One region of the Desulfotomaculum sp. genome, then DNA from elsewhere that is predicted to be linked to it. Evidence: riboswitches for the same ligand, from Rfam matches in the RefSeq annotation. Region 1 holds a riboswitch; each other region holds the start of a gene.
What was found. Region 1 has a riboswitch for cobalamin ahead of AC1U9Z_RS08005 (S-layer homology domain-containing protein). Riboswitches for the same ligand answer to the same signal wherever they lie in the genome.

Region 1 (10,596 bases):
GTCTGTCATTTTAAAATACTCCCCGTCCTAAGCTTTTCAACCGCTTTGCGCGTTTACATGGAACCCTTTCGTGTAACAGAAGTCGGGTTCTTTGCTTCACGTAACCGTTGTTCAAAGGGTTTGCCGTAATATAGATCGGCTAATGCCATTAAAGCATGCTGGGTGGCCATCTCATTCGAATCGGTACCCGCCATATGGGAAAAGGAGCCATCCTTTAATTGAAAACTTAATAAGGCTGTCACAGGATTGCCACCTGGTTTGCTTAACTCGGCATCTAAGGGATTTATGCCTACGGCAAGAAGGCCCCGCATGGCAATGGCACAAGACTCAGCATTGACTGCCCCCCAAGAAGCATACTCCCCTTTCGTTCCCTGGACACTTTTTAAAAAGGTATAGGCCCTTTGGACCACCGGGCTATCTTTCTTCTCACCCAGGGCCCCTAAAGCCATTAAGGCCATGCCGGTTGAGTCCACATCCGACGTGTTATCCTTGGTATACCAATTGAAACCGCCATCCCGATGCTGTTGGTCGATTAGCCACCCTTTGGCTTTTGCTTCATCCGGGATGTCCGCCCCGGCAGCATATAGTGCCAGTATGGCCCAAATATGTGCATTCACCAGCACTTGGCAATTATTGTCGCCCTGTCCGCTGCGGTCACTATTATCAGCAAACTTGCCGTTAGGCAGTTGATTGGCCTGAATCTTTTTGATCAAGTTTTGTCCTTGGAAATTTGTCGGGTCATGGCCTGCGGCAAGCAAGGTTAAAATTAAGATGCTATCATCTGCGGTGGTCTGTGCTGAGGCCAATTGTTTTTGACAAACCTGCTTAACCGGGTAGCCGGCAAGATTTTGGCCTGCCGCAGCAAGGGCCAGATAATTCCAGGTGGCAAACTGTGCTTCCGGTTGTTTAACGCTAGCCGTAATTGCCTTTGTTGCTCGCTCCAGGGCCAGCTTGTGATCAACGGTGGGCTGGGCCAAGGCTTGCATCGGAAAAATCAACATGAAGACAAATAACCCAAGTAAATAGGCCATTGGTTTTTTTCTGTATCGCATAGACTTCTCCCCCCAATATTATTTTTGCATTAACTGCTCCCACTGAGGAGGTGGTACACGAATGCTTTGGCTATACCACCAAATAACGGTATCTCCCTTTTTTACTGCCATTTTGCTGGCACCCTGCATCGGACTTTGATCATTAATTTTATACATCCAACCTCCTTGCCCTCTGTTACGCTGGCTAACAATGGACTCTACCAGGCCGGGATAACGGCTGGACATGGTATACTCTATGCCAGATGCATCCAATACTTCTAATACGGTGCTGACCCCCTGATTCGGTTGCGACACGGTAACACTGCTAGGCCCGTAAAGCAGTTCACCATTCATGCCTACCACTGCCAGATTAATAAGCAACTGATTTTCCTCTGTCTCAGATGTTATATTTCCCTGGCTTTGGGCTGTCACGGAAGCACTGCCGCCCGTGACAGCAGCAGCTTCCGTGACAACAGCCTGAGATACCGGCGGGGCTTTTTCCTGATTTGTGTTATTTTGGGGGATTATTTCACCTTGCTGGTTGTTTGTTGGCACAGCATTGGCTGAAGTTTTATCCTCCGTCTCTTTTTTTACTTCAGGCATGTTTTTCGTGATACTTTCGTCCTTTGCCGCAACCTCCGTTTCCAGCACATTATTAAGGGGGGTAGCTTGGGAGCTAACCTTTGTCTGGTCAACGCTGCTGATTTTATTGCTGTAAACAGCGGGTCCCAAAAGAAAGGCCAATATTACAAAAAGCAAAAGAATAACCTTCGTTTTCCCTTTCATTAAACACACTCCAATAAAGGAATTACATACCTGCCAACAGGCGGTAAATCAGCACCGCACATTCTGCCCGGCTGGTGGTACGATCTGGCCGAAATGTTTCATCGGGAAAGCCTTTAACGAGTCCTCTTTCGGTAACGGCCAACACACTGTCTCTGGCCCAGTCTTTCACATGATCACGATCCGCAAAGGGCAATTTTTGTTCGGAGGGCTGCAACTCCAAGGCCCGGGCCAAAATAGCAGCCACTTCTTCTCGGGTAATGGTATTGTCAGGACAGAAGTAACGATCTTTATATCCCTTAATCAATCCTGCTTCATAGGCAGTTGCCAGATCTCCGGCATACCATTCGCCGGCTTTTACATCTTTAAAATGGTCAGCCGCATCGGCCTTGGTCTGTAAGGCTAACGCTTTGACTAACATACTGGTAAACTCTGCCCTGGTTACCGGCCTTAGGGGCTCAAAATTAGTACCATCTACGCCAGCCAAAAGATTTGCTCCAGCTAGCACTTCGATGGGGTCTTTGGCCCAACCGCAGGAGCCAGCGTTAACGTCAGCAAAGGATTTTACGGTTTCTTTGGCAAAAATGGCATATTTACTAAAATGTTGGATTCTGGCCCAAATTACACCCTTGTTAAGATCCACTACCGAAGGGATGATCACCCAATTGCCGGCATTTGGATCATACCAGGCCAGATATAGGTTATCTGGTTTTACCAGGGGAGGAATAACCACCTGGATGGCTAGGGTTGCCGGTACGGTAAAATTCGTTCCAGCGGGACCAAATTCATAGGTGGCAGACAATTGTTGATAGCCAGGGGGTAAGGTTGTGTTATCCATATCCAGTTTATTTACGGTTATTTCTATATCCTTGGTCAGGGACTCAGCCGGGATAAGCAAGCCTAATTGGCCCCCTTCCTCTACCACTGCCGCACCCTTAGCTGCTTCAACCTTCTGTTGCAATTGCAACTGTCTCTGCAGCATACCTCTTTGGAAAGCCAAGTCCGTCCTATTTATCGGCTGTCTGTCACCCACGACAATCACCGCTTGACCCCCTTGGCCAAGGATACCCAATTCAAATGTATTTCCCTGTAAGCCAAGGATTTGGCTAATATTTTCCAGGGCTGCCAGAGTATCCTCTGAGGCCCGTAATGACTCAGGCAGGTTTTTGTTTTGTTCCTCAAGGTTTGGTGATAAAACAGGCTCCGGCAGTACCTCCCCCTTGGAGACACTATCCCAGGAAGGACCGGGATTACTCACATCACTGCTGTACCACCAAATAATCTGATCTCCCTCTTTAACGGTTTTATCGGAGGCTGCAATGGCCGGTGAACTTCCATTTACCTTATACATCCACCCCTTCAAACCCTCGTTTCTTTGGCCGTCAATACTTGTGATCAGTCCACCCGACTCCGTGTAGCCCAGCCCAGTGGCTTCCAACGCGCCTAGTACCGTGAGTTTTCCCTTGCTATCTTTACTTACCACAACACTGCTAGGTCCGAAAAGTGCTTCACCGTTCTTACCCACTACAGCAATTTCAACACTGCACTGATCCAACTCTGGGTCTGTGGGAAGATTCCCACCGCCGCCAGGAGTTCCTTCACCTGTGACCAATCGGTAAGCAGCTAATGCCTCCGTGGCACCTGGAACATTTTTCAAAGTACCAAAGCTGCCGTCGGGATTCATGGTATTGTTCAGAAGGTAATCGAATGGTGTTAAACCATTGGTATGTTTCCATGCGGCGCTTGCCGGATCGATACCCAGTTTATTCAGGGTGACGATCACGCCGGAATTATCCATTGCCGGGTCGTCCCAGGTAGCATAAACGCCGCCATCCATTTGCTGCAAACCCTTTAAGTAGTTTAAACCACTGACAATGGCCGACTGAAGCTCTTGATCCGCAGCAGCATTCGGCAGGTAAGTAAGTGACCGGATAGCCTGGGTGGTCGAGAGAAAATCAGGGTAATAATAGCTGTCAAAGGTTTCCCCCCAAGAACCGTCTGCCTTATTTTGTTTGGACAGGATATATTCCTTAACATCAATAGCATTTAAGCTGCCCAGCGTTCCCGCTTCACCGAGGGCAATATAGGCCAACATATCACTATAAACACTATTTTCAAAGGATTCCTTGCCGGCGTGCCGCTTTACTAACTGATCAGCTAATTTTTCCTTTTGGGGGGTATCATTCCATTGGTTAAGGGCCAGTAAACACTTTGCCAGCGTATTTGTTCTAGATTTTTTTGTCCAGGCTGAACCGGAACCGGCATACTCATCATAGGATCTTTTCAGGGCCTTTAGGGCAATCAATGTTTCAGCCGTGTTATAGGTACTATCCCAGCTATTAATAGCGATGGCAGCCCTATCCGGGTCTTGCACATCCCTAAGATAGCTCAGACCGTCCTGGATAGTCTCATTTACATCCTTTGTTGCATCAAAATAACTAAGGGCAGTCATAACCTGGGCAGTGGTGTCTGCTTCCTCCGGTGTCCATTCAGATCCCCAGGCTACCCCGGCGTCATAACCAAAAATATCTTTGTGAATCTTTTTTAAACCATCAATATAGGCAAAGGCCTTTTCTTGGTCAATGCCCTCCAGCAGGCCTGCTTTACCCAATGCATGAAGCACGGTCACATGATCATAGATACTTGTTCCAAAGCTGCCATCTGCCGCCTGTTGTTGGGCAATCGAATTCGCTAGGACAGCTGCATCCGGTGCCTTATATTTTTTTTCATGAATTGGGGCCATGCTATCTGTGGGAGGTAAGGTCTGCTCAACTTCAACTACGTTTAAATTAATTTCGGTAACAATGTCTGAGTATACTTCATCCGTAACAGATAATTCCCTTGCAACGTTTTCGTTTAACGCAACCTCATTGTTCATTTCCTCCGTTGTTTCCTCTATGCTTGGGGTTGATTTAGCCTCAAACGTTACTTCTGTTACTTCTGCTTCAATTTCTGTCGTTACTTCTAATTTAGGTTCATCAATTGCTTCCTCGGATGTAATCTCGATTGCTGAAAATGATTCGGCCTCAACGAATGTTTCTGTTTCAATTTCTGGGGCTGCTTCTAACTCGGTTTCATTTGTTGTTTCTTCTGATATAACCTCGCTAGCCGGGGTTTCCCTCACTTCAGCGATTGTTTCTGTTTCTGTTTCAATCTCTGTGGCTTCGTCTAACTCAACATTATTTGCTGCATCCAAACCAATTGCTGCGGCCAGGGTGGGTGCTTCTGCATTGGCTGAGTATGCTTGCACTGCATCAAGGGCTGCCAATTCTTTAGCCAATTCCACCGCTGTGGCTGCTGGGTTGGCGGCAGTAACAGCGGCAGAAGCAAGCACAGCATCCCGGAGAGAGGTTCCTTGGTATATCCACCCGTCTGCTGAAAGGTCTTCGCCTGCCTTGACCAAGGCTTCGATACAGCGATAATCAAGGCTAAAACCTTGTGCATCATAGGTAATGGTACCGCTCTGATATTTCTCTTGGAAGTAATGAATGGCTTTATGAATGGCATCCTCTACCTGCTGCCTCTCTACTCCAGGCACCAGGTCATTTTTAATGGATGCTAAGGCCAGCAACGGGCCTTTCGTTCCATATTCATTGCCTAAAGGTCCAAAGCTGCCATCGTCATTCTGGGTGTTGCATATATAACTGATTAAGGTAAGATGATCCCCCAGCAAATTGGACAATTCTTTGATTTCTTGTTTTAATGTTTTGCCATTATTGGTCCATTTTTCAGACCCCAGATCCTCGCCGCCTAGGGCTAATACGTAGGCAGTATAGCCATCGATTTTTTCACCGGCCTGATATTGCTTATGTATAAATTCAATGGCTTTTTGGGATAACTGACTGGCGGTATAGGTCTTACCCGGTTCACTGGCCACTGCCAGGTTGGGAATCGTTAAAAATGTCGTATTCAAAATAAAACAAAGGGTGATTAGTATTGAAGTAATCCTTAAGCAAATTCTTTTTTTCCTCATTCCGATACTCACCTTTTTCATTCATGTAATTGCGATTTGTTTGTATCCTAGTTGGGCAAATTAAAAACCCCGGTTCTACAAATGTACCGGGGTTTTATGACGATGCCGGGAAACAGCACATACACCATGAAGCCACCTCCTATACATCCGTAGGGATAGTGGTAACCTGGCATAGGCAGATTTCCTGGCTTCGGATCATCGGAACCCCACACCTTCCCAGGTTTTTTCCCAGTGGTATTTTGTGGGGCTCCTCCTCATTACAGTGGCGGTACCGCGTCGGCCTTGCACCGACTTCCCTTTTAAGCTTTACCTTTTCAGAGTAAAGCACCTATTCCAGCAACTAAAGTATTAAGTTAATCTAGCAAGTGGCACTAAGCTTCCTCAACTAAGATAAAACGCCAAGCACAGAACCACTCTTCAGGGTGGGCGTCCGGTGGGCAGCCGATACATTCGGTCTTAATTCTCGAATCAATGGTCCTGGCAAATGTTGCATACTCAACCAGACCGGCAGATTTACAGGGGTAATCATCTAAACCTTGGCGTTTCCGGGCAGACTGCACCCGGCAATCATTCATCTGAAAGACAATACTATTGGGACTTTCATCAATAATGGATTGTACATTGATCCTAGCATACATTCTAAACTGCAGGGCTTTCTTAAGGCCTTCCAGACCTGGTTTTTCCTCTAAGCCTAAGAAACGTTTAATTGAATCTGCCTCGAAGGGTGAAAATTTTCCCCAGCAGGAATCATTGCAGCGTTTAGCATCATTCATGCCATGTTTGAATTCAACAGCCTGGAACCACACTCCATCATTGGCCAGCCAGTTAACTGCTGTATCGTTAAGCAGGGCCAAAAGTTTTTCCCTAGGCATCGCTAAAAAGGGTTTTGGTACACCATTTTCCATTTCAAAGCCAAAGAATTTACCAAAACGCTTCATTTGAATATTAAAGCTCTTCTGGTAGGCTGCATCCAAAATCTTCAGTGCCTCAGGAAAACCCAGCTGATGCTGGACTTCATTAAACCATAAGGCATGATGAATGACAATACGATGAAACATCTCCATGGACAATTTGGCTAATTGCTCATTGCTAAGGTTTTCGTCCCACATTACTTTCTTTTCCATTATTTCCCCTCCTAATTATTTTATATAGGTAATCACATTGGGTGTCATACTTAAATAATCTGGACCATGCTCGGTCATTACAAAACTGTTTTCAATACCAATGGCGCCCTCAGCAAAGATAAATTTAGGTTCCAGGGCAAAGGTCATGCCAGGTAATATGGAGGTCTTCAATCCCTTGGCAAAGATCGGCAATTCATCCACTTCCAAACCTATACCATGCCCGATAAATTTAACCTTATCCTCCTGATAGCCCATAAAATTATCCTTTAGACCCATTTCCTCTGCCAATTTCATGGCCAATAAATAAGGTTCCTCTGCGGGGGTGCCTGGCTTAATTGCTTTGATAATTTCCGACTCAATAAATAAAGCAGCTTCAAAGGCCTTAACCATCCGAGAACTTAATTCACCTATGCAAAAAATTCTGGTTTGATCCGAGGTATAACCATTTACCACACAGGTATAATCAATATAGACAGCTTCATTGCGGCTAATCTTTTTCCATCCGGCACCGTGGGGATGGGTTACAGAAACTCCCGTGCCGCCAATTGGCCCATCTAAGAAACTTGGTGCGGTGGCACTATACCCTGAACAGGTATTTCCTAAAAATAAATCCTGATTAAAGGATCTCATTTTGCAGCAACCGGAATACCCTCTTTTACGCATTTCTGCCTCAAAGAGTGCAGCCAACTCAATCTCCAACATCCCCTCACGTAAAAATGACGGTACCGCTAAATGGGCTTTTCCTATTACGCTTGCGGAATCCCTGATCAATTCTATTTCATAGGGTGATTTAATGGCTCGAATCGTTTTTATAGTTGGTGAAATATCGATAAACTCTGCCTTGGGGAAAATTTTCTGATACCTTTGATACAGATTTACCGGCAGTACATCTAATTCCCAGCCAATTTTTTCAAACTTCGTATAGCCAAATGCACCGAGAATGGAGGGAATTTCCTTAGGACTTCCAAAAGGAACAATATGCTTTAGGGGTGACTCGTTTTTACCCCGTTGCAAGCTCTTTTTAATCGCTAATACCGGTTCACCGCTGGCCGGCACAAACAAAAATGCGTTCTGTACCGTACCCGTAAAATAAAAGAGATCACTATTAAGTAAAATAATTGCTCCATCTAACAGCTGTTCCGTTATTTTTTCTTGAAACCGAGAAACCCTTCGGTCAATTTCCGATTTTGGGGTCAATTTCAACGCCATCCGCATTACCCCCTTTCTCTAAAAAACTAACTGCAAATTGAATATTTCAAATTTTTACTTTATATCAATCAATATTCCCTCATGAATGAGGTTGTCTAGTATTTTCTCAACACCGTCTTCCTTCGTTTCAATATTTTCAAGTGTCAGCAAGATATAATTTGATTCAATGGTTACTTTTAGCAAATCGTCGTTTTGCAGGTTAAGTAATTTGCCGACTTCTAAAGGCAGCAGTAATTGACCGTGCTCATTAATTCTTGAATCCATCTTTCCAACTCCTTTATAATAAATTTTTATAGTGTGATAACCTGTTCAAAATTAGGTTGTGAAATTAAAGGAAAATATTTAGCCTCTTGATTCCTTAATCTAACATTTATATAAGCAACTACTGTGCCAGAAGCCTTCAAATCTAGAATTTAATTATTTTAATTCCCTTTGAAGTATAGAAAGTGGGATGATATCACCCATTACCATCCCCCTTTTTATTCACCGACTATTTATCTGTCTGTGGTTAAATCCTTAGAAACTTGGTATTTTGCCGCCTTTCTGACGATGGTAGAAGCATTTACCTGTAGTTCTTTAGCCATTTGTCTGGTACTTTGATGTTTGGCATAAACCTTTTCAATTAACTGTTTCTCAACACTTTCTATGGCTTCTTTTAGTGGAATGATGCCGGATACCATAATATAGGAGGAACTAAGACCGACTGTATTATCCCTCATGTGGAAAGGCAGGTCTTCGTTCGTTATGATATCCTTAATGGTAATAACAACCATTCTCTCAATCAGGTTTTCCAACTCTCTGATATTTCCCGGCCAGTCATGTTGCATGATAATATCCACTACTTCCGGGGATATACTCTTGTTTCTATTATATTTGCGATTAAATAACTGCATAAAATGTGCCACCAAGGCAGGTATGTCCTCTTTCCTATCACGCAAGGGTGGTATATGAACCGGCACTACATTTAATCGGTAATAAAGGTCTTCTCGAAACTGCTTTTTCTGCACCATGTCCCAAAGGTCTCGATTCGTGGCGGCTACGATACGCACATCCACGTTAATATAATTTTTACCTCCCACCCTAATAATTTCCTTGCATTGTATAAAGCGAAGAAGTTTTACCTGTAAGTTTAAGGGCATTTCACCAATCTCATCCAAAAACAAAGTGCCTCCGGAAGCCATTTCAATATATCCTGGTTTACCCTCTTTTTTAGCCCCGGTAAAGGCTCCACCATCATAACCAAACAACTCTGACTCCAATAAATTCTCGGGAATAGCTCCACAGTTCACCTTAATAAAGGGCTTTTTGGAACGCAAACTATTACTATGAATAATTTCTGCGATTAATTCCTTTCCGGTACCCGACTCACCATTTACTAATACCGTTGAATCAACGGATGCTAATCTAACAACCATATCAATTAGATTTCTCATCTTGGCAGATGTAGCAATAATTTTCTCAGACCCAGCGTACTTTAATTTTAAAGTACGAAGTTCATTTTCATAGTGTTGACTCAGAACTTTAGCCTGTTCCAACTTGTGTTTCAATATATTTAGCTCCGTTATATCCCTTACATTACAGACAACCCTGATTATTTCGCCATCTGTATCCGTTACCGGATTTCCGGTAGTTAGTGTGAGTTTGCCGCTTCTGCTCTTTTGCATCATCGTAATCGATTTCTTTTGTTCCAACACATGGCAAGTTACTGGTTCAGAAATAATACCGTCCTTTTTAATATCCTCGACGCTCCGGCCCAGATATTCATGGAGATCTATACCGGTTAGTTGTCCAAAGGCCTTATTGTAACGTAAAACGATTCCTTGGCCATCTGTTATGAATAATCCATCGTAGGATGATTCGACAATAGCATCTAGTTCTTCATTTAATTCCTTGACATAGCATAGCTCGGTTGACATTTTCTCTATTTCGGATATATCTTGTAAAACTGCCACAGCACCAATAATTTTGCCATCCTTAATCATTGGCGAACGGTTCGAAATAAAGGTACGTTTATTAAATACTACTTTCTTTAGTGTATCAACTTCCCCAGTCTCAATAACATCCATCAGGTCACTGTTTGGAAGTACATCTAATATATGTTTACCTACAGCGTCTTCGGCCTTCACATCAAGAAATTTTTCAGCTGACAAATTCCAGACCTTAATAATTCCCTTATCATCAATTGAAACAATTAAGTTATGGGTAGAATTAATAATTGTATCTAGTTCCAGGGCTATGTTGCGATGCAAATAAAAAAATTTCTTTGCTATATCCCCACGGGTGACGATCCCCACAACCCGTCCCTTTTCATCAATCACTGGCAGTCGGGGTACCGTTGCGTTTATTACATCACTAAACTCATCATCTGGATGACCGGTTAGAAGCTGTCTGGTCATTAAATCTTTCACTTTGGTTTTATTTAGGTCCATACCATTATTGATAACGCGGTAAATATGACTTTTTGTGAAAAGTCCTA
Region 2 (10,596 bases), on a different contig from region 1:
TAATTTGTTTCCCACTGACCCCTTTGCGGCAGCCCACTCCGGCTACCAGATTCCTTGGCCTTAACATTAGTCTTGGTTCCCCACGGTGCTGCACCAATTGGTTGGTAATATATACCACAGGTCCTTGGGAACTGCCTTGATCCGTCTGGGACACAGTTAAACCCTGCATGACCTCTGGCTTTAGCTGCCAGGGGGAAACAATTTGTAATGGTTTTCCTTCCACCAGAAGTCGATTAAATAACTTGATCCCTCGAAAAGGGTAAACCTCACAAGCCAATTCCTTCGCTAACAGATCCAGGGAAGGTACACCCACCACATCCGTGGCAGTGGTAATAACTGCCGTGCCACCGATTAATGCAGCGATCCTTCTGGCCAAAACATTGGCACCTCCCAGATGTCCGGCAAGCAGACTGATGGCGTGCTGACCCCTTTCATCCAGTACCACCACAGCAGGGTCGGTCCTTTTGGACTGCAGCAAAGGTGCCAGTGTCCGGACCACAATGCCTGTGGCCATGATAAAAATAATTTGGTTATATTGGTTAAAGACAGTTTTTACTGTTTCCTGCCAATGATCAAAGAAAATTGTCTGAGCAGGATATCTGTCACTGGTAAGCCGCTGCGGCAGGTAAAGATCGGCACCCTGGCAAAGTCCAGCCAATTTCTGGGCTAAACTGGCGCCACCATCCGTCAGAGCCAGTACTGCAACCCTATTCTTCTTTGCGATAGCCATGCTCAAACCCAGCATCGTAAAGTAAAGAACGACCTCCTGCGGTTAAAAATTCACCCACCAAGATCAGGGCTGTACGTTTGATACCCGCCTTTTCCACCAGCTTTGTCAATTCCTGGAGTGTGCCGCGGCACACTCTCTCCTCGGGCCAGGAGGCCCGCTCCACCACTGCCACAGGTGTGTTTGGCTCATAGCCCTGCAGCAATTCCTGCTGTACTTTTTCTGCCATTCCCACCGAGAGGAAAACAGCCAGGGATGCTCTATGCTGGGCCAAACTGGACAATTCCTGAGCCGCCGGTACCGGCGTGCGTCCGGCCAGGCGGGTAATAATAACTGTCTGGGAACCGCCGGGGACGGTATATTCCCTTTTAACAGCAGCAGCGGCGGCCAAAAAGGAGCTGACCCCTGGTACGATTTGGTAGGGAACTCCCAGCTTATCCAATTGCGTCATTTGTTCCCCAATGGCCCCATAAATGCTGGGGTCTCCTGTATGCAGCCGCACCACCAACTGATTACGCTGCTGGTATTCCACCATCAAGGATACGATTTCTTCTAAAACCAGCGGGGCACTGTCAACCAACCGGGCCTCTGCCCGGCAGCAGTTCATTACTTGTAAAGGCACTAAGGATCCTGCATAAACAACCAAGTCAGCCTGTTGCAACAACCGCCAGGCCTTAACCGTTAGTAGCTCCGGGTCCCCTGGCCCTGCTCCGACAAAATAAATCATCCGTTCATCATCCGTTCCGGTTTATTTATTTAGGAGTGTCGTAAAACTACTCGTTCGTACGCAACACACCCCGAAAAGTCCCACGGCCCATGGCCATTAATCAGCTTTCTGTCCGCTAACTATCAGCACCGGGTTAAGACCCTGCCACATCTGGGATTGGCCCACCTGCCTGGCCCTGGCCACTGTGATATTGACAGCCTCTGTTTGCTGATAACCTTTATCCGCCAGGAATCTGAGTACCCGGGGACCTGTTTCCAGGGTTATGGCAGTGGCCACCAGCCAACCACCGGGCTTAAGCTTGCGGTGGGCTGTCTCCAGAATTTCCGTCAAGGCCCCGGCACTGCCGCCAATAAAGATACGGTCCGCCGGCGGCAGCTTTTCCATTGTGTCAGGGGCAAAGCCTGGTACCAGACGAACATTCGTAAGTCCAAAGCGTCGGGCATTGGCTTCTACCAGTTCATCGGCAGAACTGTCCTTTTCCAGAGCAAAAACAGTACCGTTTTTTATCTGGAGGGCACATTCCACCGTCACACTGCCGCTGCCTGCCCCCACATCATAGATCACAGCACCGGGAAATAATTTCATTTTCCCGATGGCAATCATGCGAATTTCCTGTTTGGTTATGGGCACGGTGTTTGACTGTTTAAAAAGCTGATCCGGTATACCGGGTGTTGTATAGGCCCATGCCACTTTAGGCACCGATAACCACCACGCAATTCTCAAATTTTTGGTTAGACTCTGCCAGAGCAGCTAAAGTTCCTCGGAAAATCGTTTCATTGGCACAGGAAAGATTGCAGCCCACCGAAACCGGCAAGTTATGGCAACCATTGGCTAATACTTCCTTGGCTAAGGCCTGGGGACTATTTTTAGCATCTGTTAAAACAGCAACCGTAATCCCTGCCTTAACCATGCCGACTAACCGATGGTCCTCTCTGCCGTGGCGACTTAGCACCACAGCATCCTGCCAGGGACTTTTTAGCCTGGCAAACATCAGTTGTACAGAGCTAATGCCGGGAATAAACTCTAAACAGTTAGGCGACAGCTTTTCTGCCAGGGTGGCGGCAAAACTATAGATTCCTGTATCTCCGGATACCAGCACCACCAGCCGCTTGTGTTTATAGTTTTGTTGTATAAATTCAATGGCAGCATCCAGATTGGCAGCCAGAGCATAGGTTTCTTGTCCCGGGCGGGCAAACTGATCCAATAGCCTGCGTCCACCCACCACCACTTCCGCCTGTTGTATGGCGGCAGCCCCGGCAGCAGTAAGGTAGTCCGGTCCACCGGGACCCACACCAACTACTTTGATGATATTTTCCATCCCAGTGCCTCCCCAATTTCTCTGGCTCCCTCATCATAGCCCACAATTTCACCGCTGAGGGCATACATGACCGTTCCCACCTTGAACTTTTCCCTGACATAGCCAGCAGCCCTCTGACTGGCTGCCGCAGCCAAGTTTTCAAAGACCTGGGATAAGTCATGGCGACCTAAGATAGTTACCGCTTCCTCAGCGGTATTCATGTTCATTAACAATTCAATGACCGAGCGGGGTGCCCCCAAAAGAGCCGCGTGGGCCGCAATGGTTTCCCGCCGTCCATCGGCAAGCTTGCCCAGGGTATGAAAAATTCCCGCGGCTAGCTTGACTAATTTACCCAAGTGACCCAGTAAAAGTACCCCTTCCACAGGCCTTTTGGCACACTCTTCCAGCATGGTGCCGATAAAATTACTGGTTTCGATCACTGCCTCAGAGGGTAGTGCAAGCTCTGCTGCCTTTTTTACCCCTAAACGACCCGGTGTCAGTACCAGTAAGCTGTGTCCCAGGGCCAAGGCCTGATCAATTTGCGGCACCAAAGACCGTCGGTAAGCATCCTCAGACATGGGCCGGACAATGCCGCCGGTGCCCAGGATGGAAATACCTCCCACAATACCCAGTTTGGGATTCATGGTTAGATTTGCCACCGATTCCCCCTCCGGCACGGCTATGACAACCTTTGCTCCCCGATCCGGCCCCAATACTTCCCTTACTTCCTGTTCAATCATTTGCCGGGGTACCGGGTTAATGGCCGCTTCTCCCACTGGCACTGACAGGCCGGGCTTGGTAACGACTCCTACACCCTTGCCGCCGGTAATCTGAATTTCTCCGGGTTGCAGCGACACTTCAGCCACAACCGTCATGCCGTGGGTCACATCTGGATCGTCACCGGCATCCTTCACCACGGAACCACGACAGAACGGATCTTCTTTGTCCACCCGGTCAATGTCTATTACGATCTGACCACCACCGGGTAGGGAAACAGAAACATTTTGGGCAATGATGCCCTTTACCAGGGCCATTGTCGCTGCCTTGGCCGCCGCTGCAGCACAGGTGCCGGTGGTAAAGCCAGATCTTAACTCCTTTTTACTTTCTTCCATGATTTACTCTCCGTACCCTGTATCGTTGGCAGGCCGCTAAAAAGTTTTGGGCCGCCCCAGGGTTATAGCGAAAATGAATGTGTACATAGGATGCCAGAATTTCCTTATGGGCATAGCCTTCACCACGGCCTTCCTTGCCACGTCCTCCGGTTAACTGATAGACATTCGATGCGGCAGGTAGATCCTCCATAATGGACCAATGAAACTCATGTCCTTTCAGGGTCATATCTGGTTCTCCCAACAAACAGGTTTTTGTTAACTTGGCCTGGACATAACCCAGGGCTGCCAGGCGCTGTCCCATTTTTACCCGAGCCGGTACCAGTCCTACCCCGGCAAAGGCTTGGCCGGCTAGATCCGTAATGCTTTCACACAGATACATAAACCCACCACACTCTGCATAAACGGGCATTGCTTGCCGGCTGCGCTCTACTAATTCATGCTTTAATAATTGATTAGCGGCTAACATGGGTAAAAATTGTTCGGGAAATCCTCCGCCAATATAGATGCCGTCTATATCCGGTGGCAACAGGGTATCCCTCAGGGGACTAAAAAATACTAATTCCGCCCCTAACTCTACAAGGTAATCAAGACTGTCTTGATAATAAAAATTAAAGGCTTCATCGCTAGCCACCGCTAACCTCACACCCTTAAAGGACTGTTGTACCGGCAGTATTTCACGATCTGTCAGCTCCGATGCCTGTTGGGCTAGAGTCAGCAGCCGTGTCACATCGATTTGTTCCTCAACTAACTGGGCCAGTGCTGTTAGGGTTTGGTTTAATTCCTTATTTTCTGCTGCGGGCAGCAGTCCCAAATGACGCTGGGGCATCACAATATCCCTTTGTTTGACCAATGCTCCCAGTAAAGGAATGCCCAGTTCCCCTTCCAACACCTGTTTAATAAATTGTCTATGACCCTCACTGCCTACTCCATTGGCAATAACGCCACAGACCTGTAAATTCGGATCAAAATTTTGGTAACCGCTAATTAGGGCCGCAGCACTGCGGGCCAACCCCTGGGCTGAAAAAACCAAAACCACCGGGGCCTTAATAATTTTGGCAACCTGGGCTGTACTGCCCCTTTCCCCTTGCCCTCTGGCCCCGTCAAATAAACCCATGACGCCTTCCACCAGGGAAAGATCCATTCCCTTGGCCCTTTTAATAAATAACTCATGCACTTTCTCCGGTGAGCCCATCCAACTGTCAAGGTTATGGGAAGTGACGCCAGCGGCTGCTTTGTGGAGGCCGGGATCGATATAATCAGGCCCTACTTTGAAGGGTTGTACCTTAATACCCCTCCGTCGGAAGGCTGACAGTAATCCCAGGGTGAGGGTAGTCTTTCCTACACCACTGTGGGTTCCGGCCAGAACAATTCTTGGTATTCTCATAGATTGCTCCTGTTTGAATATTCATACTTTTTAACGAGAGTTAGTAAAACAAATTATAGTATAAAATTTATGGCAATACAAGGAAAAGCAGCCAGGGTTTGGTTTCACCTTTTCTATCTATCCTTCACTAACTCCTGCTTCTGCGAAGGTAGCCATTTCGTTAATAATACGTAGCGCAGATTCGATAATGGGGAAAGCTAAGGCGGCACCTGTGCCCTCGCCCAATCTCATTTCCATATGCAGAATGGGTTTTAATTCTAACTTCTGCATCATATAACGGTGGCCTGGTTCTTCTGATACATGGGAGGCAAACATAAACCTACGGCTCAGAGGAGCCAGGGATTTGGCTAGCATTGCCGCTGCACCGGAGATAAACCCGTCCAGCACGACCGGAATTCCCTCTGCGGCACAACCCAAGATAACCCCCGCCATAGCACCTATTTCTAAGCCACCCACCTTGGCCAGCACATCTAGGCCATCCTTGGCATCGGGTTGATTTACCGCCAGCCCTTGCTTAATCACAGCGATCTTATGTTGCAGTCGTTGATCATCAATACCTGTGCCGCGACCAGTAATTTCCTCCGGGGCCACGCCTGTAAAAGCGGCTAAAATAGCGGCACTGGGCGTGGTATTGCCAATGCCCACCTCACCAATCCCAACCAGGGCCGGACGTTTTTTAACTTGCTGACTTAGAAGGGTGATACCAGCCTCCATGGATCGAATGGCATCATCCCTGCTCATGGCGGGACCGATGGCAAAATTATCTGTGCCGGATCTTACGCGACAGGAAATCAGACCTTCCCTTGCCAAGGGTGGTCCGGTAACCCCGACATCAGCCACCACAACCCTGGCACCAGCCTGACGGGCCAGTACATTGATACCTGCACCACCTTGCAGAAAATTGAAGATCATTTGAGGCGTTACTTCCTGAGGAAAGGCACTGACCCCTTCTGCCACTACCCCGTGATCTCCTGCTAAAACCAGTGATACCTTCTCCAGAGGAAGTTTCGGCAGAGGGGACCGCTGGATACCAGCCAACCGCCAGGCGATCTCCTCTAATATGCCCAGGCTGCCAGGTGGTTTGGTCAGTCTGTCTAACCTCTGTTTGGCCTGTTCTTCACAGGTCTGGTCCGGTAGTTGAATCCTGGCAAGTGTTTCAGTTAATAAAGACATTTTTTTACCTCCTTTATTTCAAATGGCCATGAGCCTTGGGCTTTTTTAGCCATCAGCCATCAACCATCTACCCATGTCATCCTTGCTGGTGCCGCTGGCAGGGTGAACTTGCCTGAAAAATAAAAAGTCCTCAGCCTTAATAGGCCGAGAACTTTTCCATCATTCTCAGAATTTGTATTTTTACAGGCAGGTCTCCTGACTTGCGGGTCATTGCCGGATACCCGCCTTCCCAACCCAAGGTCAGTGGCAAAATGGGTATTCGCTTACCGCTTACAGTGGCGGGACCGTTCGGGACTTGCACCCGATTCCCTATTCTCCCCTACCGGGGCACCTGGAAAAATTATACTCTTTAAAGGATTGTATCGTTTTTTTATGATTCTGACAATATATATTTTCTATGGCATAAGAAGGACTCGGTTTTTTACATGGGTTTTTATGGACATAATGGAATATATATGTTATGATGGCACCATAATTTAATACTTCGTGTTTGGTTCCCCCTATGGGGGCTTAAAAGGGAATCGGGTGCAAATCCCGAACGGTCCGGCCACTGTAAATGGCTAGTTTGTTTCAGTTTACACCACTGGTACTACTGGGAAGGTAGAAGCAAATTTTTATGCCTGAGTCAGGAGACCTGCCAAACAAAAAAACTGACCCTCCCGAGGAGAGGTAAGCAGTTAAACCGGGGTTTATCCTGGTTTTTTTGACTTGCCTTAACGTTTAATTAGTTAAGGTTTTTTATTTTGTAAAGGTGGTTATTGTAATGGAAAAAAAAGCTATTCTACTGGTAACCTTTGGCACCACTGTGGATCAAGCAACCGCTGCATTTAAAAAATTAGAGGATCAAGTCAGAGTAGTTTTCCCCGGTATCGAACTACGCTGGGCCTACACGGCAAAGAGTATTCGTGGGGTATTGGCCAAAAGAGGTATCCAGATAGACAGTCCGATTACTGCTTTGGCTAGGCTGCAGGATGAAGGCTATACCAGGGTAGTGGTACAGTCCGTGCATATCATACCAGGCATGGAATACTATGATCTGGTCAATGTGGTAGATAATATGTCTCACCTGCGAGGTATTTCCGGCAAGCAGTTTCAGAGTAAAATAGGTAAGTTTGGTTTTCATCAATTAACCCTGGGGGCGCCACTCCTTTATCATCTGACAGACTACCAGGAGGTTGTGGCCTGTATCAAGGATCTGGTTCCTGCGGACCCCCAACATGCTCTGGTACTGGTGGGTCATGGCAGTGATCATCATAGCTTTAGTGTCTACGGTTGCCTAAATGATATGCTGCGTCAAACCTATCCAAATGTTATCCTTGGTACCATTGAGGGTTATCCTTCATTAACGGATGTTAAGGCTGATCTTGCCAGGAAGGATTTTCAAAAGGTAACGCTCGTCCCCTTTATGAATATTGCCGGTGATCATGCCATCAATGATTTGGCCGGGTCTGAGCCAGATGCCTGGCAAAATGAATTGGCTCAAAACTATCCGGTAACAACTCTTCTCAAGGGCCTTTTGGAATTTGATAACATTGTGGAAATCTACATCAAGCATATACGACAGGCCTATGAACTTCTTAACTAGTTAGAAAACCAGTGCTAAAACAGGCAAGCGATATGTCAAAATATTGGGAAAATTGTATTAAAGGGGGACTTAGAACCATGAAATATCGGGTTACTTCACTTTGGGTCGTTTTCTGCTTATTATTCCTTACTCCTAATGCCGCCTATGCGATGCATATTGCCGAGGGTTTTCTACCTGCCGGTTGGTGCTTATTCTGGTTGGCCCTATCGGCTCCCTTTGTTATCTGGGGACTTCGCTCCATTCGCAAAACTTTACAGGCAAACCCAAATCTAAAAATGCTGCTGGGTTTGGCGGGGGCCTTTGTGTTTGTTCTTTCCGCTTTAAAAATCCCTTCGGTCACAGGCAGTTGTTCTCACCCCACCGGTGTGGGACTGGGTGCCATTTTGTTTGGTCCCGCCGTGATGAGTGTTCTAGGTTGTATTGTTTTGTTATTTCAGGCTTTATTATTGGCCCACGGTGGGATAACAACCCTTGGTGCCAATGTGTTTTCCATGGGTATTGTGGGTCCCTTCGTATCTTTTGGCATTTACCAACTGTTAAAGAAGCGGAATGCGAAGGTTGCGGTGTTTTTGGCTGCTTCATTGGGTGATATGGCGACCTACATGGTTACCTCCCTCCAATTGACCTTGGCATTCCCCGACAGTACGGGCGGTTATTTAATTTCTTTTTATAAGTTCATGAGCATTTTTGGTATTACCCAACTTCCATTAGCCATAACAGAAGGATTATTGACTGTATTTGTTTTTAGCTTACTGTACAATTACAAGGAAGAATTTCTGCCCGGGCTAATCAAAAACGAAAGGAGCGGTCCCTATGATTTCGTCAAGTAATAACCCTTCTTCCAATCGGTCCTTAAACTGGGTACTTTTAGGTATTGTGGTCCTATTGCTCATTATACCCCTTATTTTCTTGCCCGAAGCAGGATTTGAAGGTGCCGATGGACAAATTGAAACCGTGATTAGCCAGGTAAATCAGGACTACCAACCCTGGTTTGAACCATTCTGGGAACCACCGAGTGGGGAAATTGAGAGCTTACTTTTTGCTCTTCAGGCAGCAATAGGTGCCGGAGTAATTTGTTATATTATCGGTTTCTGGAATGGCAAAAGAAAGGCGGCAAAAAAATCAAGTGCTGCTTGATCGATTTTCCTATAACAGTCCCTTAGGGCAAGTACACCCGGTGGAAAAAACATTTTTTGCCATTGTCAATATGATTATTTGTATCTTAGCGAATTCGGCTATTATATCTTTTCTAGTTTTGGTTCTAATGGCAGGAGGCACTACTTTCATGGGGAAAGTGCCTCTGCGTTTTTATTTAAAGCTCCTGTTACTGCCCATTACCTTCCTCTCCTTAGGAAGCTTAAGTATTGCTGTAACAACCATAAACCCAACGGATATGGTCATTTGTCAGTGGAGCTTACTGGGTTACCCCCTAGGTATAACAACCGAAAGCTTGCATACTTCCCTTATGGTCTTTACCAAATCCTTGGCCTGTTCCTCCTGTTTGTTTTTTTTAATCCTTACCACATCGATGCTGGATATCATTGATCTGTTACGAAAGCTCAGGATCCCAGAGTTATTTCTGGAACTGATGCTATTAATCTATCGTTTTTTATTTGTACTCTGGGACAGCGGGCAAAAAACATATCTTGCCCAATCCGCCCGGTTGGGTTATTCCTCTGGTAAAAAAGGTTTGCATTCCATGAGCATGTTGGTCAGTGGCCTGCTGCTGCAATCTCTCCGCCGCTCCAGGGAACTTACCTTAGCCCTGGAAGCAAGGGGGTATAATGGTTCCTTACAAGTTTTAGCCAGGGATTATACCTACTCCACAAGAAATATTACGATTATTTGCTTTATTGAAATACTGTTATTATTGGTAGCATATAAAGGCGGGAGTATTATATAATGACAGACATTATTCTGGAAACATGCAATCTCCGTTGTCAGTATCCCGATGGAACCATCGCCCTGCAGGATATCTCCATTACTATTAAAAAGGGTAAAAAAATTGCTTTATTAGGTACGAATGGTGCAGGAAAATCCACTTTGCTGCTGCATTTAATTGCACTTATAAAGCCAACCTCAGGAAAAATCTTTTTCCAGGGTAAGGAACTGCACTACAACCGTTCTTCCTTAGCTAATTTGCGCAGCCGAGTTGGTCTTGTTTTCCAGGATCCTGAAAGTCAGCTATTTGCACCCAGTGTACGTCAGGAGGTATCCTTTGGCCCAATAAATTTGGGTTTGGCCAAGAAACAAGTGGAGGAACGGGTATTTAGCTCCCTTGAACTAAGCGGCATCCCTCATTTAGTTGACAAGCCAGTACATTTGCTAAGCTATGGCCAGAAAAAGTTGGTATCCATTGCCGCTGTTTTAGCCATGAAGCCGGAGTTACTGATCCTGGATGAACCAACTGCCTCATTGGACCCGCATAACTCAAAGGAAATCATGCAGCTACTAAATACACTCAATCAGAAAGGCATGTCCGTTCTTCTGGTGACTCACAATGTGGAAGAAGCCTATGGCTTTGCAGACGAAATTATTTTAATGAACAACGGGCTGATCACTGGCCAGGGGGCCCCGGAAATTATCTTGTC
Region 3 (10,596 bases), on a different contig from region 1:
AGGGCTTCAAACTCTGACTGCCAGGGAGTATCCTTGGGGAAAGCATGCCCCTGGACAGTCTGACGGGAGGCATAAAGGTTCAATAATTCCTCAGCCATATCCTTTACTGCCTCACGTACTTTAGCCTTTGCTTTGGACCATTCCGTACCACCCAAACGCGATAACTTCGGATGATCGGATTCTGCCCCCAGGTATTTTTGGAGCATGGCAACTTGATCCGTTGGGACATAAAGTTTATCCTCACCTGCGTATTGCAGCTGTAAATAATCCTTTTGCAAGCCCCCTATATCTAAGGTAATTACTCCTAAATAACGCCCTATGCCATGATTTACATGAACAACATAGTCTCCCGCCTTTAAATCCGCCAATGGTTCCATTTTGCCGTCGGGGCGGGAACGCTGCTTGCGTGCTTTTTTTCGCTGACCAAAGATCTCTGCATCTGTAATAACCACCAGGCGCCCAGATATCAGCTCAAAGCCATTGGCCAAGTGGCTCACCGTAATGACCACATTGCCATCTCTTACTTCATTATCCAGTTGTTTTACCCGAAAGGCATCTATTTTTGTGTCTTTTAATGTTTGCAGCAGACCGGCTGCCCTTTCCTCAGAAGAAACCAGCAAAACAATGGCATAGCTTTTACGGCGCCAGTGTCTAATTTCATCAGCCAAAACCTCCGCATGGCCCAAAAAACTATGCATTGCTTTAGCCGGAAAATTTACCACATTTTGTATTCTAAGATACTGGGGATTCCTTGGTAAAAAGGAGCAGAAGATTGCCTGCCTTCGTTCGATGGCTGCTAACATTTGCCGCCATTCCAAATAACTATTAAAATGCCCCGGCAAAACCTTCCCTTTGCCTAGCAAATCGGTGTAGGTTTCATTTCTTTCTTTGAGAATGGTTTCGGCTACTTCTTTAAAGCGCACAGGGTCATCCACTAATACAAGGGGCTCTTCGATAAAATAATCAAATAAGGTCACTGGTTCTTGATAGAAGTGATAAAGCAATTGTTCCATACCATCAAAGGGTATTCTCCTGCGGATTTGCTCTAAAACCATTGCCCCTTGGGAGGAAAGCTGATGTACCGCATCGACAGAACCGGACCGATGCAGTTTCTTTAGCTGGTTTTTGAGCTCTAGTTCATAACTTGCCTCGCACTTTTGCCAGATCTCGGGATTCACGATCAATTCACGACAGGGAGAAATGCTAATGTCATTTAATTTGTCCAAACTACGCTGATTCGCCACTTCAAAGTGACGAATAGAATCCACTTCATCATCAAAAAACTCGATCCGTACTGGCAGATCCTCGGTCATGGGATAAATATCAACAATCCCACCCCGACTAGAAAACTGTCCTCTGCCCTCCACCAGATCGACTCTCTCATAACCCAATTCCACCAGGTTCAAGAGCAGCTTTGCCAAATCTACCTGTTGGCCCAAGGATAATTTTACCCTGGCCTGGCGGAAAACCTCCAGTGGCGTCAACCGGCGCAACAAAGCCTCCACCGAGGTAACCACCACCATCGGTTCCCCGTCTGATAGTTTTTCCAAAACCCGTAACCGCTGAGCCAATACCTCGTTGCTATGGGCTAGCACCTGATAAGGCAAAAGCTGCCAAACTGGAAAGGGTTGGACAGAAACCCCAGGCAATAAGGAAACTAAATCATCCAGCACAATGCCCGCTTCCGTCTCACCCGGTGTGACCACTAGGGTCGATCTCCTGGTATGGGAAAGCCCGGCAAATAAATAATTGCGCTGGGAACCAGCCAAGCCAAAAACCATTTGCTGATTTAAGCCCTTCGCCAATCCCTGCAGTAAGTTTTGATATTCAATTGTTAACTCCAACGGCCGTAATAATCCGTTCATTTTATCTCCTGAATCATGCCCCTGGGGGACTATTTTATTTCGGTAACTAAATAAAGTACAGAAAATAGCTTCAGCCCGGCTGGACCTAAGGGGCTCCCTTATTCCACCAGGCAAAAAGATAAACTTTTCCTACTTTCCTATGTTGGCCAATTATACTCCGTCATTATTCCCTCGTCAAGCTGGTTTGTTTACTATAGTATAGTATGAACCAATTCCAGGCGGTATGTACCAGATACGTCACAAACAAAGCTGCCAATAAATTACTCACCGCATAAACCCTCGCCGTCAACAAACCAAATAACCCATGGGCCGCCACCGCCATCCCAGCCGCCCCAACTCCCCTTGCACCCCTGCGTTTCATTTCCACCAAAGCCTCCACCACACCAAAACCGATGTGCGTATAAACCAGAGCTGCCCCCAGCATAACTGCCCCCAGAGTCTTAGCCAATTCCTCCACCAACGGTGTCAAAAAAGCAATCCCCCGCCCACCTAAGGAATTGATTACCCACCCGTTGATTACCCACGAAACTCCGGCGGCTAACAAGGATGCAGCTATGTAATTAAGTGGTGCAATATCTGTCATTGTAGAAGACACCTCTGCTTTTTCCTAGACAGCACGACAATAGCAAAATGGCCCTAGGCCTTATAAGTACATAGGGAAGATACCCCTCCATACTAGCAGGTGCTATCGTTATCCCCCCCACACCAACCCCGCAACCAAACTACTCTACCTGGGAACTTCCCTGTGCCTCCGATTGCTCTTCTTCCTTCTTCTTAGTCTTAGCCTTCTTATTATACCTATTCATAACCACCGAAGTCCCTTCCAATACCCAAACCCTCACCGCCTCAACAGCAGTCTCAATCGCCGGCCCAATGGACTTGGCCTCTTCCTCGCTGATTTTACCCAACACATGACCCACAGCCCCATAGGCAGACCGCCCAATGCCAACCCTCATGCGGGCAAAATCCTGGGTGCCCAATAACTCAATAATATTTTGTAAGCCCCTTTGTCCACCGGCACTACCATTTTTGCGAATACGCAAAGTCCCTGGGGGTAAATCCATATCGTCCACAATAACCAGTAAATCCTCTAGGGCTAGTTTATACCAATTCATCAAGGCAACCACAGACTGGCCGCTTAGATTCATAAAGGTTTGAGGCTTCGCCAGGATGACCTTTTCTGGCCCAATATTAACTTGGCCAAGCAAAGCCTTGTGCTGCTTCTTTTCCGCCCTGACACCCAAACTAGCTGCCAATTCATCAACAACCATAAACCCGATATTATGTCTGGTTTGGGCATATTCTCCACCGGGATTTCCCAAGCCCACAATTAATTTCATTCAACACTTACCTCCCTTATCGAAGGTATTTTACCCCAGCTTTTGTATCAAGGCAATAGAAAGAAGGGTTATCCCGTGTCATTCTAGGGATAACCCATTCCTTTAGCAATTCAATCAAATCGTCTCGTTTATTCCTTTTCAATCGTTTTAGCTTTAGCCTCCTGTTCAGGTTCCGGTGGCACCTCTGGCTGGCCGGCTGGCTCCGGTGCCTTCATGGTGGCTAAACCTACCACGGTTGTGTGTTGATGATCTAAAATCCGAACAGCCGCAGGCACGTTTAACTCACTTACCGAGATGACATCACCAATTTCTAAACCGCTAATATCTACCTTAATTGCTTCCGGTATTTCATTGGGCAGGCATTCAATTTCCGCACTACGCAAATCATGCTGAATTACTCCACCCAATGCGACACCCTTGGGAGTACCTACCAACTGAATGGGAACGACCGTCTTAATTTTGGAGTCTATAGAAACTTGCTGAAAATCCACATGCCTTATCGTGCGATCCACCGGATCCATCTGTAAACTCTTTACCATTACAGTCTGTTTGCCACCGTTTACACTCATATTAATAAGCGTGTTTCGTCCGGTTCCAGAACTAAGAATTTTCTTTAAATCTTTGGCGTCAACGGAAATACTCATGGACCCCATTTCTTTGCCATAAACTACACCGGGAACACCACCGCTTTTTCTAATTTGCTTAGCAATCGATTTTGTATCTGTTTCTCTCACAGTTGCATTTAACCTTGAACCTGTCATAAAATTACCCTCCCAACTAAATATGTCCCTATTATTCCCTATTTTTGGTCATATCAAACAATGCCAGGGCATAAAGATCAATATAATGAGTTTGATGTAAAGGGGGGCCTAATAATGCGCAAGAGCAAAAAATTTATTGGTATGCCGATCATCAGTCTTGCCGAGGGCCAGGAAATGGGTGCAGTCAAGGGGTTAGTTGTAGATCCGTTTCAGCAAAGGATAGCCGCCCTAATTATAGAGCAAAAAGGTTGGTTTAAAGATCAAAAATTTGCTCCTTATGGTAAAGTACGCAGCGTAGGTGCCGATGCCATCACCATTGATCAAGGAGCAATCGTTGAAAAGGGTACCAGCCTGCCAGACATTTTAAAGCTTTACAAAGAAAGAATTAACATCATCGGCAGCAAAGTTATCGCAGAAAATGGTTCCGATCTCGGGGAAGTAGATGAGTTTTATGTTGATGAAATAAGTGGTCAAATCGTTGGCCTGGAGATTAGCGGCAACTTTTTAAACAGCCTATTTAAAGGTAAATCCTTTATGGAAATTGCCTTTGTTAAGACCATTGGTAAAGAATTAGTTGTAACGTCCGTGGATGCCTTAGAAAACTTGGTTAAAGTTGATGGCGGTTTACACGAAACCGTTAAACAGCTCAAAGACAGTACAAATCACATCTGGGAAAGCACGGTACAAAAAACCAAGGAAATTAGTACGTTAACGAAAGAAATAAGCAGCAAAAAGGTGGAGGAAATTGAAAGCAAAACGAAAGATCTCGGAGAAACGCTACGTGAACGGGTTAAGAGAAAAAGTAAAGACGACCCCATCGAAGACGATGTTGTCATTCATGATTTGCCGGCAGGCACCCTAAGATCAGAGGAAGAAGCCTTAAACCGCCAAGAGGTTATCCAGGACGAGGTTGTTATTCAAGATTTACCGCCAGGCTCACTACCACGCCAGACCGAGGAATTAACCCGTGTTGAACAGATAGAAGATCTCGTTGAAATCCATGAATTACCCCCCGGTGCTTTACCCCGCGAAGAAAATCCCAGCGAGGATGAAAGCGGGGATGAACAAGAAGCGATCGAGGAGCCCATCGTACCAGAAGAAAATACAGAGATTAAAAAAGAGTAGTCCTCCGCTTTCTTGCTGTATTTGATAGTTGCAAGGCTAATTAGGTCCCTGGGCCATGAGCCTTGGGCCTAAAAGGTTAAGGGCTGACAGCTAACACGAAAAGGTGTCTGATCTTCAGCGCAAAACTGAAGCTCAGACACCTTTCTTTAGCCCAAGGCAGGTGAATTTATTCGAAGGCAGCATACTATCAATGTATAGACAAACATTGTAGGATACTCTATAATTATTAATCAAATTACCGCAAATGGGGAAGTCCGTGAGAATCGGACACAGTCGCGCTACGGTAACGGAAGGCTGTTTTGGCAAATCCGGAGTCCGAGTACCATGGTAATTTGCTAATTTTTTGTCGCGCAAACAAAAAAGGAGGAATTACTTTGTACACAGGAGCAGCCACTTATGTAGTCGGTTTTCCGAGAATCGGCGAACAGAGAGAACTGAAAAAAGCCCTTGAACATTATTGGGATCAAAAAATCCGTTTTGCAGAGCTTGCCGATCGGGCAAGAAAATTACGTCGAAGACACTGGTTACATCAAAAAGAGGCTGGTATCTCTTTTATTAGCAGCAATGATTTTAGTTTGTATGATAACATGCTCGATACAGCAATGATGTTAAATGCAATACCGGAAAGATTTCGTACCATCCACAACGAACAAGAGCTTTATTTTGCTATGGCCCGCGGAACGAGTAACGCTGTGGCGCTGGAAATGATGAAGTGGTTTAATACCAATTATCACTACATTGTCCCGGAACTTTCCGATACCATGGACTTCTCATTAAATGCAGATAAAATAATCAATGAGTATTTAGAAGCAAAAGAATATGGCATCCGCACAAAAATTAATTTGATCGGACCCATAACCTTTTTATCTCTTTCCAAACGTGTTGATCGTAATCCGGATACCTTGGAACTACTCCAAAGAATTTTGCCTTGTTACGTTTCTCTGCTTAAGAAAATGGCTTTTCTTGATGATGAAGTATACATTCAATTTGACGAACCAATCGTCGTAAAGGATCTGGACAAAAGAATCCTTGAACTGTTTTACTTATCCTATAAAGAATTAGCCAACGTGGATAGCAGGCTTAGACTGATCGTCATGACTTATTTTGATCATGCGGTGGAAGCCGTAAAAACACTGTTTGATATTCCGATTTATGGTATCGGACTGGATTTTCTATACGGACCGGAAAATCTAAAAATTCTGAATTGCCTGAACGGTAAAAAACTAATTGCAGGCATTGTCGACGGAAGAAATATTTGGAGAAATGACTATCGAAGTACCTTGACTTTACTTGAAAATATAGAAAAACATGTAAAAAGGGAAGATATCATCCTTTCCACCACCTGTTCTCTATTACATGTTCCTTATTCTTTGGAACATGAGAACCAGCTAGACAAAGAGATTAAGTCATGGCTGAGTTTTGCCCGGGAAAAACTTGAAGAACTATCGGATCTTGCCAAGTTATTTTTTATTGAAAGGGATTCTGAGGACCACCCATCCATTTTAAAAGATAATCAACGTATATTTATAACAAAACAACAATCACCTAAAGCAATAAACCCTCTGGTTCGAGGGAGAGTATGTTGCATTGAAAAAAAGGAACGAGTAGGCTCTTTTAACGACAGGAATGACATTCAGCGGAGAATACTCAATCTTCCTCTGCTTCCGACAACAACCATTGGAAGTTTTCCTCAAACCAATGAGATTAGGAAACTGAGACGGGATTTTAAAAATAACATTATTTCTCAAGCAGAATATGATAAAGGAATTAAAAAACACATTGATACCTGCATACAATTTCAACTGGATATTGGGCTGGATGTTTTGGTACATGGCGAACCAGAAAGAAATGACATGGTGGAGTACTTTGGTGAACAACTCTTAGGTTTTATTCTCACAAAAAATGGCTGGGTGCAAAGCTATGGCAGCCGTTGTGTAAAACCTCCAATTATCTATGGGGATGTCAGCAGACCAAAACCAATGACCATTCATACAATCCGATATGCCCAAAGCAAAACCAATAAAATTGTCAAGGGAATGTTAACCGGACCTATAACCATTCTTAATGGGTCCTTTTGTCGAAATGATATCGAACGATCTGCTGTCTGTGAACAAATTGCCTTGGCCATTCGGGATGAGATTCATGATCTTCAAAATGCTGGCATCAAGATTATTCAGGTTGACGAAGCCGCACTCAAAGAAGGGTATCCCCTACGAAAAGAAAAAGTTGCTTATTATGAAAATTGGGCTGTTAAATCGTTTAAATTGGCTGTTAGTTCGGCTGCCTTAGAAACGCAGATCCATACCCATATGTGCTCTAGCGATTTCAATGATATTATCCATACCATCGAGAAAATGGATGCCGATGTTATTACCATTGAAACCTCAAGAAGCGGTAATAAACTGTTGGCTGTTTTTTCGGCCCAAGGATATGATAAAGAAATTGGACCCGGCATTTATGATATTCACTCTCCCAGGGTTCCCTCCACAGAGGAACTGGAAGAGAAAATCAGACAATTAATGTGGGTTTTGCCTCCGTCCAAACTGTGGATTAACCCTGACTGCGGCCTCAAAACTCGTAAGTGGGATGAGGTAAGAGAAAGTTTAACGAATATGACCATGGCAGCACATCATATTCGGTCAGGATTACAAATGCTGATGCTTGTTTAACGGACCTTACTTAAAATAAAATTTAATTTAGTAATGATTATATTTAAAAAACAGGTTTCCCCGTCGGGGAAACCTGTTTTTGCTTAAAACTCTTCCATTAACTTTGCCACGGCTGCACTGTGGTGTCCTTCTTCTCTGGCCATCCGTTCAAAGATAAACTTCTTATCCTGTTGTGCTTTAAAAATATCTGCCATCTGATTGTACATTTTAGCTGCGGCATCTTCCCGCTGTATGGCAATGGCTAAAACTTCCTTCGGGGTCATTTCCGGGTTTAATTCGCCGGCTTCCTCAAAGCCATCAAAATAGACTTGTTCATTGATCGGTTCACCGGATTTTAACCAGAGCAGGTAATCTAAATGATCCTTTTCATCCTGAGCTAATTTCTTTAATACCTTCTCGGTTTCTGCCAGCTTTGCCTTGGCTGCCATTGCATTGTAAAATTTATAGCTGCTCTCCTCCGATTTAATGGCTACATCTAAAACGTCATTAATTGTTAATTGCAAAACCATAACCCCCTTTAGTTATTATCTTTACCCCATTGTAAACTATATAGGGGAATTTTTCCATGACAAAATTATTGAATTTTTCTTGCAATAGAATAAATATACCCCTAGCCCATCGGCACCAATTTGATCTGCCCCCAGGCCGCCAGCTTTTCTCCTTTGATGGCTACAGCACCGAATATCCCCTTAACCGAGGCAGCAAAATCCACCGCCCTTTGGACATCCTCTTCGCTTTGCACATAATTGCCCGCCGCAGTGGCCACTGCATCGGCCAGGGTTGTTGAGGCAGATAAAATAATCACTGCATCGGATTTGCCAAAGCTTAGGGAATGACCCACCGTGCCAGAGGAGGTGCAAATCCCCAATGGGGTTTGCCCGGGTTGAATTTCCAGGGCAATTTTATTGCTAAAGGGGGAGGTCCCAGCAAAAACCCCTACCCTTCGTGTAAGGGAGGATTTAATAAAGATATCCCCTCCGTTTTCCACCACGACATCCCGGGAGCGACGGGCCAAGGCTTTCCCCACCACCTGGGAAAATGCACCTGCCACAGCAGCCATGGGGCCAACTCCCGCCAATTGGGCCGCTTTCGCCATATCTACGGCAATCTCCGGGGCCCCTGGCAAAAGGGTGTGAGGTTCCAGTGTGGTTCGAAAAACAGGATCTCCTTTAATATATTCCGCCAAAAGTAAGCGTTGCTCTTTTATTAGTTTTTCCACCCAGCCGATCAACTGGGGGGTAAAACGGTCCCGCCGCACACCTATATCCAGATCTGTCTCTTTAACTCCTACCTGGAAATGGATCAGGTCTCCCTGTCGATGCAACTCACGATAGGTGCGCTCGGTATAATCCATGTTATATTCTTACCTCCATCGCCCGAACCGGACATACTTTTAAGCATTGTAAGCACACTACGCATTTGTTCCCATCAAACTGTACTTCCATGGAGGGGCGGTCTATAAAGAGTGCCCCGGCAGGACAGTGACCTGTGCAAGCCCCGCAACTTATGCAACGATCATCATTGCGAACCACTTCCTGATTAAGGGGATGCACCGAAATGCCCTGTTGACGCAGATACTCGATGCCCTCCTCATATCTTTCCCCCCAAAGGTCCAAAACAAGCGTCCCTTCGAGGTGAGGATTAATTTGTGCCTTGAGAATATTTACCACCAGGTCATAATCCTTCACTAGGTGGTAGATGATCGGTTGATCAGAGGTTGCTGCTGTAAAACGCAAAACAATTTTATGAGGCGACATCTTGTTCGACACTCCTTCCATTACTTAATCTCCAAGGGTTTACCGGCTAGCCCTGCAGCAGGACCAGGCAGAAGCTGCACTGGTTCACCCAGCAAAAAGTCCCCTTTGCTAATCCAACTTTTTAATTGACCAGCAATTTCCCGAGCTTTGGGGTAACTTGAAAGGGGTGCCGTAGGTACTTCTTGGCCAGCCACCGTAATTTTCCCTGATTTCAATTGGGCATAGGAGACTAAGCCCAAATTACCTCCCACCCGATTGGGGTAGGCTTCACTATAATCAACCACCGGAGCATGCAGTTCTTCATCGGCTAAAGCAGCATAGCGTAGTATTTCTTCGTTAAGTATGGGGATCGGTATGCCCAGACCTACGGTTAGCGTAGCACCATAGCCCAGGAAGCTTGCTCCCCTTAGCCACTTTGTTTTCATTTGCTTAAGGTCTCCTAAGACCGAAAGGGTTCCGCCGGCTGAGCCCACCACATTTCCTTCCTGATCCTTGAGCCAACCGGGAAAATGCTGGGTACCATTCCAAACCACATAGCCGATCCCTCCGCCCAGGAAGATCCTCGTTCCTACCCCAATGGTGGCAAAATTCGGATCCTTCATCAGGGGACTTAATTGTCCCGAGGTAGAATAGTTGGCATTTCCTAATCGGGGCTTCAGGGTTCCCATGTAGGTATGGATGGTTTTATCACCAATGTTAACAGCACAGTTATAATTTTGGTAACCATTGCGAGGGTTAAATAAAATCGCCTCGTTGATGTCATTTAAGGTAATGGTTGTTTCTATCTCTCTTCTCGGGTAACAATCCGTACCATAGGATAATGCCCTCAATTCGATGGGCTTCCCTGCCACTAAATCCTCTATCACATGCCCGCCACCGTAGCGAAATTCACCCGGGTAATCACTGTTAGCTGGATCCTCTTCAGGAATTTCCGTGGCCCCGATATAGGCATCCACTGCAGCAATACCGGTATAGGCCGGCACATTATTCAGTGAAACCTTTGACATTCTCATCCGCGGAGAAGAATGCCCAAAATTTAAAAATACACCAGAAGAGCACATGGGTCCAAAGGTACCAGT

Region 2: it holds a riboswitch for cobalamin, as region 1 does, so the genes downstream of both, cobT (nicotinate-nucleotide--dimethylbenzimidazole phosphoribosyltransferase) here and AC1U9Z_RS08005 (S-layer homology domain-containing protein) in region 1, are expected to answer to the same signal.
Region 3: it holds a riboswitch for cobalamin, as region 1 does, so the genes downstream of both, metE (5-methyltetrahydropteroyltriglutamate--homocysteine S-methyltransferase) here and AC1U9Z_RS08005 (S-layer homology domain-containing protein) in region 1, are expected to answer to the same signal.

What each region holds. Positions count from the first base shown of each region.
Region 1 is NZ_CEVWQM010000010.1:87,599-98,194, forward strand. It holds gene AC1U9Z_RS07990 (energy-coupling factor transporter transmembrane component T) at 1-9, opposite strand, end outside; gene AC1U9Z_RS07995 (prenyltransferase/squalene oxidase repeat-containing protein) at 54-1,052, opposite strand; gene AC1U9Z_RS08000 (DUF4430 domain-containing protein) at 1,071-1,817, opposite strand; gene AC1U9Z_RS08005 (S-layer homology domain-containing protein) at 1,840-5,787, opposite strand; cobalamin riboswitch at 5,945-6,134, opposite strand; gene AC1U9Z_RS08010 (DUF6125 family protein) at 6,159-6,911, opposite strand; gene AC1U9Z_RS08015 (M24 family metallopeptidase) at 6,927-8,120, opposite strand; gene AC1U9Z_RS08020 (AbrB/MazE/SpoVT family DNA-binding domain-containing protein) at 8,175-8,384, opposite strand; gene AC1U9Z_RS08025 (sigma 54-interacting transcriptional regulator) at 8,615-10,596, opposite strand, start outside.
Region 2 is NZ_CEVWQM010000002.1:95,903-106,498, forward strand. It holds gene AC1U9Z_RS01525 (cobalt-precorrin 5A hydrolase) at 1-730, opposite strand, end outside; gene cobM (precorrin-4 C(11)-methyltransferase) at 708-1,454, opposite strand; gene cbiT (precorrin-6Y C5,15-methyltransferase (decarboxylating) subunit CbiT) at 1,551-2,153, opposite strand; gene cbiE (precorrin-6y C5,15-methyltransferase (decarboxylating) subunit CbiE) at 2,146-2,772, opposite strand; gene cbiD (cobalt-precorrin-5B (C(1))-methyltransferase CbiD) at 2,751-3,863, opposite strand; gene AC1U9Z_RS01550 (cobyrinic acid a,c-diamide synthase CobB) at 3,850-5,247, opposite strand; gene cobT (nicotinate-nucleotide--dimethylbenzimidazole phosphoribosyltransferase) at 5,365-6,420, opposite strand; cobalamin riboswitch at 6,589-6,770, opposite strand; cobalamin riboswitch at 6,895-7,076, shown strand; gene AC1U9Z_RS01560 (sirohydrochlorin cobaltochelatase) at 7,184-8,005, shown strand; gene AC1U9Z_RS01565 (energy-coupling factor ABC transporter permease) at 8,083-8,835, shown strand; gene AC1U9Z_RS01570 (energy-coupling factor ABC transporter substrate-binding protein) at 8,819-9,142, shown strand; gene cbiQ (cobalt ECF transporter T component CbiQ) at 9,102-9,908, shown strand; gene AC1U9Z_RS01580 (energy-coupling factor ABC transporter ATP-binding protein) at 9,908-10,596, shown strand, end outside.
Region 3 is NZ_CEVWQM010000033.1:27,672-38,267, forward strand. It holds gene mfd (transcription-repair coupling factor) at 1-1,865, opposite strand, end outside; gene AC1U9Z_RS15990 (hypothetical protein) at 2,029-2,448, opposite strand; gene pth (aminoacyl-tRNA hydrolase) at 2,588-3,205, opposite strand; gene AC1U9Z_RS16000 (50S ribosomal protein L25) at 3,334-3,966, opposite strand; gene AC1U9Z_RS16005 (PRC-barrel domain-containing protein) at 4,081-5,091, shown strand; cobalamin riboswitch at 5,292-5,425, shown strand; gene metE (5-methyltetrahydropteroyltriglutamate--homocysteine S-methyltransferase) at 5,466-7,760, shown strand; gene AC1U9Z_RS16015 (ferritin family protein) at 7,844-8,263, opposite strand; gene AC1U9Z_RS16020 (UPF0280 family protein) at 8,371-9,114, opposite strand; gene AC1U9Z_RS16025 (NIL domain-containing protein) at 9,116-9,517, opposite strand; gene AC1U9Z_RS16030 (homocysteine biosynthesis protein) at 9,538-10,596, opposite strand, start outside.